Alkalihalobacterium alkalinitrilicum: one gene and its partners. The protein of the gene in region 3 interacts with the protein of the main gene of each other region in a pairwise test. Links are inferred from orthologs where the notes say so. Each region holds a gene or a part of one and is shown on either strand. Other genes may lie near its edges. The genes, in order: ftsZ, ftsA and ezrA.

Region 1 (3,158 bases), 780 kb from region 3 along the record:
TATCGTTGATGGTTTAGATGAAATTAATGATCCACGAGGAATGATCGGTGTAAGGTTAGAGATGGAAGGCACTATTATCACTGGATCCAAAACTATATTACATAATTTGTTGCGGTGTGTAGAGCGAGCTGGTTTACAAATTGCTGACATATGCCTTCAACCACTTGCAGGTGGTGCAGTTGCGATCTCTAAAGATGAGAAAAGTCTTGGAGTAGGCCTTGTCGATATTGGTGGTGGTTCAACTACTGTTTCTATCTTTGAACAAGGGACACTGAAAACTACTTCTGTTATACCGATTGGCGGAGACCATGTTACGAATGATATTGCGATTGGGTTACGTACTTCTAGTGAAGAAGCAGAACGTATTAAATTAAAGTATGGACATGCCTACATTGATGAAGCATCAGATGCAGAACTGTTTAAAGTGGCTGTTATCGGAAGTAATGATCAAGATGAATTTTCGCAGTATGATATTGCACACATTATTGAAGCACGAATGGATGAAATATTTGAACTCATTGAAAAAGAAGTTCATCGGTTAGGGTATCGTGATTTACCGGGTGGCTATGTACTTACTGGAGGAGCAGTTATGGTTCCAGGAGTTTTAGAATTAGCTCGTGAAGTGTTACAAAGTAATGTAAGAATTGCTATACCTGATTATATTGGTGTTCGTGAACCTCAATATACAATGGGTGTTGGATTAATCCAATTTGCTTATCGTAATGTTAAAATTCAAGGAAAAGAAGTTGCAGCCTCGGTTTCTGACTTGAATCAAGGAGAAAAGACGAATCCTAAGAAGGAAAAAGCAGCTCCTAAGGCGAAAGAGGATAAAGAAGGTATGAAAAAGGTGAAGAATTGGTTTAAAGTATTCTTTGAATAATCGTGATTTACGGCATACATGATGAATTAGGAGGACCTTACATGTTAGAGTTTGAAATGGATATGGAACAACTAGCGACAATCAAAGTCATCGGTGTTGGCGGTGGCGGAAGTAACGCTGTTAACCGTATGATCGAAAATGGTTTACAAGGCGTTGAGTTTATCGCTGTAAATACAGATGCACAAGCTTTGCATTTATCGAAAGCAGAAATCAAGCTACAATTAGGTGGTAAATTAACTCGCGGACTTGGTGCAGGTGCAAATCCAGATATCGGAAAAAAAGCTGCAGAAGAAAGTAGAGAGCAACTTGAAGAAGCGTTAAAAGGCGCTGATATGGTGTTTATTACAGCAGGCATGGGTGGAGGTACAGGAACAGGTGCTGCACCAGTAATCGCTGAAATTGCTAAAGAATTAGGAGCATTAACAGTAGGTGTTGTAACGCGACCATTTACGTTTGAAGGACGTAAACGTTCGACACAAGCTGGTGGTGGTATCGACGCTTTAAAAGAGAAAGTTGATACATTAATTGTTATTCCTAATGATCGCCTTTTGGAAATTGTTGATAAAAATACTCCAATGCTAGAAGCGTTCCGTGAAGCGGATAATGTTCTTCGTCAAGGTGTACAAGGTATTTCCGATTTAATTGCAGTTCCAGGGCTAATTAACTTAGACTTTGCAGATGTGAAGACAATTATGGTTGATAAAGGGTCTGCGCTAATGGGGATTGGTATTGCAACAGGTGAAAATCGAGCTACGGAAGCGGCTAAGAAGGCCATTTCAAGTCCTTTACTTGAAACTTCAGTAGATGGTGCCCAAGGGGTATTAATGAATATTACAGGTGGTTCAAACTTAAGTTTATACGAAGTTCATGAAGCTGCTGAAATTGTTTCTGCTGCTTCAGACTCTGAAGTAAATATGATTTTCGGATCTGTTATTAATGAGAACTTAAAAGATGAAATCGTTGTTACAGTAATTGCAACGGGATTTGAAGATAGTGAAAGTAACACGGTTAACAACAGACAACAGTTGCAACGTCCTTCGGTACAACCAAAGGCTACAACTACACAAGCACAACCAAAGCAAGAAGAAGTGAAGGAGCCGAGATTTAATCCACAAGCTCAGCAACCTGAACAAGCGGATACACTTGATATTCCAACGTTTTTACGTAATCGAAAAAGACGTTCAAAGTAAATGAAAAAGAAGTTGGCCTATGAGCCAACTTTTTTTTTTACCTAAAAAGATTAACGATTTATATGGAATGGGAGACAAATGATTTTATTATTATTGAAAATTATTATTCATAAAAAATATTGTCAAATCGTAAATATGTTACTTTGACAGTATATGTGAAAATCTATCAAAATAACTATTTTATCTCGTCATAAACTGACAGACTTATAAATAGAATTTGATATATACTTGGCTAAACATTACCAAATTGCGATTGAGAGGACATGCAATGACCATTTATTTGGATGTAATTTGGGTTCTTAATCTATGTATTGACTTTCTCTTAATTTGGATAACTGCAATAACACTAAAAAGAACGGTACATATATGGCGGTTATTCCTAGCAGCTCTATTTGCGTCACTAATCGTTTTTTTGATGTTTACACCATTTGGTCATTTGTTTTATCAACCATGGATGAAATTTTTATACTCAATGGCCATTGTTTTAATTGCCTTTGGGTTTCACCGATTGATCTATTTTATTCAAAACTTATTTATGTTTTACTTTGTAACTTTTATGACGGGAGGAGGCTTATTTGCGCTTCATTTCTTTTGGCAAACTGAGTTTGAAGTTTTAGATGGTGTCATGTTTACGAAAACGTCAGGGTTTGGTAGTACGTTTAGCTGGTTATTTGTGTTAATTGGTTTTCCACTCGTCTGGCTTTTCTCAAAACATCAGTTAAAACAAGTTGAGACTAGAAAAATTCATTATGAACAAGTCGTTACTGTTGAAATCTCAATTGGTCAAGAAACGATAGAACTGAAAGGTCTCGTCGATAGTGGGAATCAATTACATGATCCTATTACTAGAGCCCCTGTTATGGTCATAGAAAAGGATGCATTACATTCTATGCTAAATACTGATGAAATTGAACTACTTCTCTATTATGAAAATTTAGAAAGAATTTTTGAGATGAAACATCCATTAGCAGAAAGAATTAGAATTATACCATATCGAGTCGTAGGGAAAGATCAACAATTTATGGTCGCAATTAAGCCAGATTATGTTAGAGTGACGACGGCCGATGAACAGCATCTTGTTAAGAAAG
Region 2 (3,097 bases), 780 kb from region 3 along the record:
CCAGTTTTACTTCGTTTTCTTGTTAACGAGTTAAATTTTAATGGAGCTAAAGAGATTGCGATCGGTAATCAAAGAATTATTTCAACAACTGCCTTTCGAGAAGTAAATGGAGTAACTCGTGTTAATAATAGGAGACTTCCACCATTACCTATAGAAATAAAAGTTATATCAAACGATGCTGAAAAACTTCATAATGAAATGGTCGTTTCTGAATCAGTAGAGTATTTTGAAATTGATAATTTAAAATTAACGTCTACGCCAATTAACTATCTTGAATTACCAGCTTTTGATGATACACCAAGGGTGAGGTATATGGAGCAAATGAAGGAGGATTAACTGACCGATGTGGTTACCAATTATTGGTCTAATTTTAGGGGTAATTTTAGGATTTTTTACAGAGTTTCGTATACCTGATGAGTATTCCAACTATTTGTCAATTGCGGTATTAGCTGCATTAGATACATTATTCGGTGGAATACGTGCTCATTTACAACACAGCTTTGATTCCAATGTTTTTTTAACAGGTTTCTTTTTTAATATCCTTCTTGCTGCAGGTTTAGCTTTTCTAGGTGTTCATCTTGGTGTAGACTTATATTTAGCAGCAATATTTGCTTTCGGTGTAAGACTTTTCAATAATATTGCAGTTATACGTCGGATGTTGTTGTCGAATTGGAACGAAAGAAGGAATGAAAACAAGGCTTAGAAAACGATATAATGGTTCTCTTAAGTTATGAAAACAAGAGGATTTTTGAAAAAAAAGTGAGAAATGTAAAGAAAAACAAAAAAAATAAAAGGGAAACTACATTTAATGTTGAATTATTTTATAGTTAGATGAATTTCTCTTCATATTCTCTCACTAGAACTTTTTAATCGTTAACGCAATTGATAATCACAGAAGTTTCAGTTAAAAATATAGCAGTGTTTTTATGCTATACAGAATAAAAAGGAGGTGCCACAGATGAACAACAATGATATTTATGTAAGCTTAGACATCGGTACATCCAATGTAAGAGTTATCATTGGAGAAATGGCCAATGGAACACTAAACATCATTGGTGTTGGAAATACGAAGTCCCATGGGATAAAGAAAGGCTCCATTGTAGATATTGATGAAACTGTAAAATCAATTAAGAGAGCTGTCGATCAAGCGGAGCGCATGATCGGTTTATCGATAAAGCAAGTTATAGTAGGTGTTAATGGGAATCATGTTCAGTTACAGCCTTGTCATGGTGTGGTTGCTGTCTCTAGCCCTGACCGTGAAATTGGTGATGAAGATATCGCTCGAGTCATCGATGCAGCCCAAGTGGTATCAATTCCACCAGAACGTGAAATCATTGACGTTATTCCACGTCAATTTATCGTTGATGGTTTAGATGAAATTAATGATCCACGAGGAATGATCGGTGTAAGGTTAGAGATGGAAGGCACTATTATCACTGGATCCAAAACTATATTACATAATTTGTTGCGGTGTGTAGAGCGAGCTGGTTTACAAATTGCTGACATATGCCTTCAACCACTTGCAGGTGGTGCAGTTGCGATCTCTAAAGATGAGAAAAGTCTTGGAGTAGGCCTTGTCGATATTGGTGGTGGTTCAACTACTGTTTCTATCTTTGAACAAGGGACACTGAAAACTACTTCTGTTATACCGATTGGCGGAGACCATGTTACGAATGATATTGCGATTGGGTTACGTACTTCTAGTGAAGAAGCAGAACGTATTAAATTAAAGTATGGACATGCCTACATTGATGAAGCATCAGATGCAGAACTGTTTAAAGTGGCTGTTATCGGAAGTAATGATCAAGATGAATTTTCGCAGTATGATATTGCACACATTATTGAAGCACGAATGGATGAAATATTTGAACTCATTGAAAAAGAAGTTCATCGGTTAGGGTATCGTGATTTACCGGGTGGCTATGTACTTACTGGAGGAGCAGTTATGGTTCCAGGAGTTTTAGAATTAGCTCGTGAAGTGTTACAAAGTAATGTAAGAATTGCTATACCTGATTATATTGGTGTTCGTGAACCTCAATATACAATGGGTGTTGGATTAATCCAATTTGCTTATCGTAATGTTAAAATTCAAGGAAAAGAAGTTGCAGCCTCGGTTTCTGACTTGAATCAAGGAGAAAAGACGAATCCTAAGAAGGAAAAAGCAGCTCCTAAGGCGAAAGAGGATAAAGAAGGTATGAAAAAGGTGAAGAATTGGTTTAAAGTATTCTTTGAATAATCGTGATTTACGGCATACATGATGAATTAGGAGGACCTTACATGTTAGAGTTTGAAATGGATATGGAACAACTAGCGACAATCAAAGTCATCGGTGTTGGCGGTGGCGGAAGTAACGCTGTTAACCGTATGATCGAAAATGGTTTACAAGGCGTTGAGTTTATCGCTGTAAATACAGATGCACAAGCTTTGCATTTATCGAAAGCAGAAATCAAGCTACAATTAGGTGGTAAATTAACTCGCGGACTTGGTGCAGGTGCAAATCCAGATATCGGAAAAAAAGCTGCAGAAGAAAGTAGAGAGCAACTTGAAGAAGCGTTAAAAGGCGCTGATATGGTGTTTATTACAGCAGGCATGGGTGGAGGTACAGGAACAGGTGCTGCACCAGTAATCGCTGAAATTGCTAAAGAATTAGGAGCATTAACAGTAGGTGTTGTAACGCGACCATTTACGTTTGAAGGACGTAAACGTTCGACACAAGCTGGTGGTGGTATCGACGCTTTAAAAGAGAAAGTTGATACATTAATTGTTATTCCTAATGATCGCCTTTTGGAAATTGTTGATAAAAATACTCCAATGCTAGAAGCGTTCCGTGAAGCGGATAATGTTCTTCGTCAAGGTGTACAAGGTATTTCCGATTTAATTGCAGTTCCAGGGCTAATTAACTTAGACTTTGCAGATGTGAAGACAATTATGGTTGATAAAGGGTCTGCGCTAATGGGGATTGGTATTGCAACAGGTGAAAATCGAGCTACGGAAGCGGCTAAGAAGGCCATTTCAAGTCCTTTACTTGAAACTTCAGTAGATGGTGCCCAAGGGGTATTAATGAATATTACAGGTGGTTCAAACTTAAGTTTATACG
Region 3 (3,162 bases):
GGAAATTCTTGTTGGAACTTTTTGACTAATGTAATGTGCCCAATCCGTTTTGGCTTATAAATTCCTAAGTTAGCCTCGATAGATTGTTCTAACGTTGTAAAATATGTATCGTAAATAGCTTCGACAGAACCGAAAGTGTCAATCATCGTCTTAAACATTTCAGGGCTGTAATCTAGACAAAAGTAATTTTCTTTATATTTCAAAAAATGAACAGAAAGAATAGCATCGTCTAAGTAAGGTCCAACTTCATCTAAAATCTTCTTCGTTTGTTCTTCCAATCCTATAATATAATCAATTTCAAGACCTACTAATATGGAAATTCTCCCTTTATACTTTTCTTTTAATTTTTGAACATCTTCTATATAAGCTTCTAGGTCTTTTTTGGCCATAGCACTATCTTTATCTGGGACTGGATCTACAAATTCAACTGGAAGTGGGGCATGTTCTGTAAACGTGATCCCTTTCATATTCATTTCTAGTGCTTTTTTTACATAAGATTCTAATTGGTCAGTAGAACCGTGTGGACAATAAGGTGTATGAACATGGCCATCGTGAATGATCATTATAAAACACTCCTTTTATTTAACTTTTCCTAAAAAAAGTCAACCCAAATCCTTTGTTACATGGTATCATAATATGTATCAGAATCTAGCATAAAACATAAAAATCTGTAGAAATAGAAGATATGATAAAAATAATAATAGCGATTACATAAGTTTAGAACTTGTTAGGATGGAAGGGAGACCTGAAATGGTTTTATTATACATAACGATTGCTGTAGTCATACTTTTTTTTGGTTATGGGGCGTGGACGAGGAAAAGTATATATAAACAAGTTGATCGGTTAGAAGACTGGAAAATGAACATCATGAATCGGCCGATTACTGATGAGATATCAAAAGTCAAAGGGCTTACAATGTCTGGAGAAACAGAGCAAAAGTTTGAAATGTGGAGAAAAGAATGGGATGGCATAGTCGATGTCGTTCTACCAGATATTGCAGAAGATTTATTTGATGTTGAAGAATTAGCAAACAAGTATCGATTTAACAAAGCAAAATCGAATAGTAAACTTATAGAGGTACGCTTAAATGAAGTAGAAGAAAAGCTTAATCGAATGCTTAATGATATCAATGTATTAGTAGAAAGTGCAGAACAGAACCGTACGGAAATTGGTGACGTAAAAAAACAATACCAAGACATGAAAAAGCATTTTTCCTCACATCGCACTTCATTTGGTAAAGCGGCGGACCTAATTGACAGCAGAATAGAAGCTATTTATAATAAATTCTCTTCATTTGATGAAGCAACAAAGTTAGGGAATTACATACAAGCACGTGAAGTACTTGTATTAGCTAGTGAAGAAATCGCAAAAGAAAATGAGATGATGGAAGCCATTCCGAAATACCTTGTTCAAGTCCAAACGAACATTCCTAATGAATTAAAAAATCTTTCATTTGGGATGAAAGAGATGGAGGAATTTGGGTTCTATCTCGACCATTTTGATTTTGACAAGGAAATAGAAGCAATTAAAGAAACATGTGAAACATTAGTAGGATCTATTTACCAATTAGAGTTAGACGCGATAGAGGAAAGAATTGCTGAAGTCCAACAAAAAGTTGATGAGATTTATGAAGCGCTAGAGACAGAAGCAAAATCAAAACAATTGGTACAAACGTATTTAGATCAAATTGCAGACAAGTTTATTCAAACTGATGAAAAGCTTGAAGACTTAAATGAAGACGTAGAACTAGTTCAACAAAGTTATCGAATAGCTGAAGAAGAATTGAAAACTCATCAAAAAATTAATAACCAGCTTAAAGACTTAACAACTAAATTGAGTGTTATCGAGGAAGCGACAATAAATAATACTAAATCCTTTACAACGGTACAAGCAATGGTGGAGTCATTTAATAGTGAATATGAACAGCTAGAAATTGCGCTAGAATCAGCTCGAAACACCTTAGATGCGTTGCGAAAAGACGAATTAAAAGCGAAAGAAACCTTAAAAGAATTGAAACATAGACTGCTTGAAGGAAAACGCGTTGTTCAGAAAAGTAATATTCCTGGTTTACCATCTTACATTAATGATGAGTTGGAAATAGGGGAGAAAAAGCTATTTGCTGCCATCGAGAAATTAGCAGAAATCCCACTAGATTTGAGTGGGGTTATCAATATTGTTGAAGAGGCTGCAATCGCTGTTAATAATGTTTACACCTTAATAGAAGAAACAGTTGAGAATTCCCAGTTAGCTGAAAAGCTGATTCAATATGGAAATCGGTTTCGTAGAAATTCAGAGGAAACGAATAAGCAGTTAAGTGAAGCTGAAATGGCATTTAGAAGCTTTTATTATGAGGACGCTATTGAACTTGCAACAAGAGCGATCCAAAAGTATGAACCAAATGTACTTGAAAAGTTAACGGAAAAAGAAAAGAGTACAATCACTGTTTAACTATTCAAGCGTTAGAGGAGGGTAATATGAAAAAAGTCACCTTACTTAGTACAGTTGCTATCTTGTGTGTTGTAGTTTGGGTGGCTGTTTTGTTTACCCTCCTTAAATCACCTGTAGCATCAGATAAACAAGATGTGTTTGAAAAAGTTATTGAAACTAGCTCAATATTACCAGAAGAAGAACCACCACATATTGTGATAGAGACAATGGCTGATCGAATTAAGGAAACTGGGATTACCGATCAAAAGGCACGAGAATTAGCACCTAATAAAATCATATCAATCGATGAATTACTTAAAATAATAAAGGAAGAGGCTGACACTAATTAGTGTCAGCCTCTTCTTTTACTAAAAGACAAGAATATGAAAACCATAAGTGTTTACATCATTTCTTTTCTAATTTTGAAGTTCCATAAAGATAACCAATAACAGCTCCTAAGATTGCAGGTAAAAACCAGCCTACTCCTTCTGTATATAACGGGATGTAGCTAAAAAGAGAATTAATAAGATCGATTTGTATTGGTGTGGCGTTCAAACCATCAACAATACTAATTAATCCTGCACCAATTAATGCGCCTCCATAAACTTGAGGTATACCATGAAAAAACTTGTGTAAAAAGGAAAGAATAATGAGAACAATTGCAATCGGATAGATAGCGATTAAGACGGGTAAAGAAAATGAAATTAATTGAGCAAGTCCCATATTTGCCATCAC

What was found.
Region 1: the proteins of ezrA (region 3) and ftsZ interact in binary tests that used the Bacillus subtilis proteins (3 or more experiments, as listed by UniProt). The link is inferred for Alkalihalobacterium alkalinitrilicum from one-to-one orthologs.
Region 2: the proteins of ezrA (region 3) and ftsA interact in binary tests that used the Bacillus subtilis proteins (3 or more experiments, as listed by UniProt). The link is inferred for Alkalihalobacterium alkalinitrilicum from one-to-one orthologs.

The regions. Positions count from the first base shown.
Region 1 is NZ_KV917368.1:5,348,053-5,351,210, forward strand. Bases 1-2,995 are described here. They hold ftsZ (cell division protein FtsZ), read left to right. Parts: upstream 1-921; coding sequence 922-2,070; downstream 2,071-2,995. Other genes in these bases: ftsA (cell division protein FtsA), read left to right, coding at 1-880; spoIIGA (sigma-E processing peptidase SpoIIGA), read left to right, coding at 2,339-2,995. Outside these bases: more of spoIIGA, read left to right, coding at 2,996-3,158. UniProt on the Bacillus subtilis protein: Essential cell division protein that forms a contractile ring structure (Z ring) at the future cell division site. The regulation of the ring assembly controls the timing and the location of cell division.
Region 2 is NZ_KV917368.1:5,346,697-5,349,793, forward strand. What follows is about bases 164-3,097. They hold ftsA (cell division protein FtsA), read left to right. Parts: upstream 164-958; coding sequence 959-2,236; downstream 2,237-3,097. Other genes in these bases: BK574_RS25910 (DUF881 domain-containing protein), read left to right, coding at 164-336; BK574_RS25915 (small basic family protein), read left to right, coding at 344-703; ftsZ (cell division protein FtsZ), read left to right, coding at 2,278-3,097. In the rest of the region: more of BK574_RS25910, read left to right, coding at 1-163. UniProt on the Bacillus subtilis protein: Cell division protein that is required for the assembly of the Z ring. May serve as a membrane anchor for the Z ring. Binds and hydrolyzes ATP. Also involved in sporulation.
Region 3 is NZ_KV917368.1:4,569,648-4,572,809, forward strand. Bases 101-3,099 are described here. They hold ezrA (septation ring formation regulator EzrA), read left to right. Parts: upstream 101-750; coding sequence 751-2,448; downstream 2,449-3,099. Other genes in these bases: hisJ (histidinol-phosphatase HisJ), read right to left, coding at 101-563; BK574_RS22145 (hypothetical protein), read left to right, coding at 2,475-2,777; brnQ (branched-chain amino acid transport system II carrier protein), read right to left, coding at 2,833-3,099. Also shown: more of hisJ, read right to left, coding at 1-100; more of brnQ, read right to left, coding at 3,100-3,162. UniProt on the Bacillus subtilis protein: Negative regulator of FtsZ ring formation; modulates the frequency and position of FtsZ ring formation. Inhibits FtsZ ring formation at polar sites. Interacts either with FtsZ or with one of its binding partners to promote depolymerization.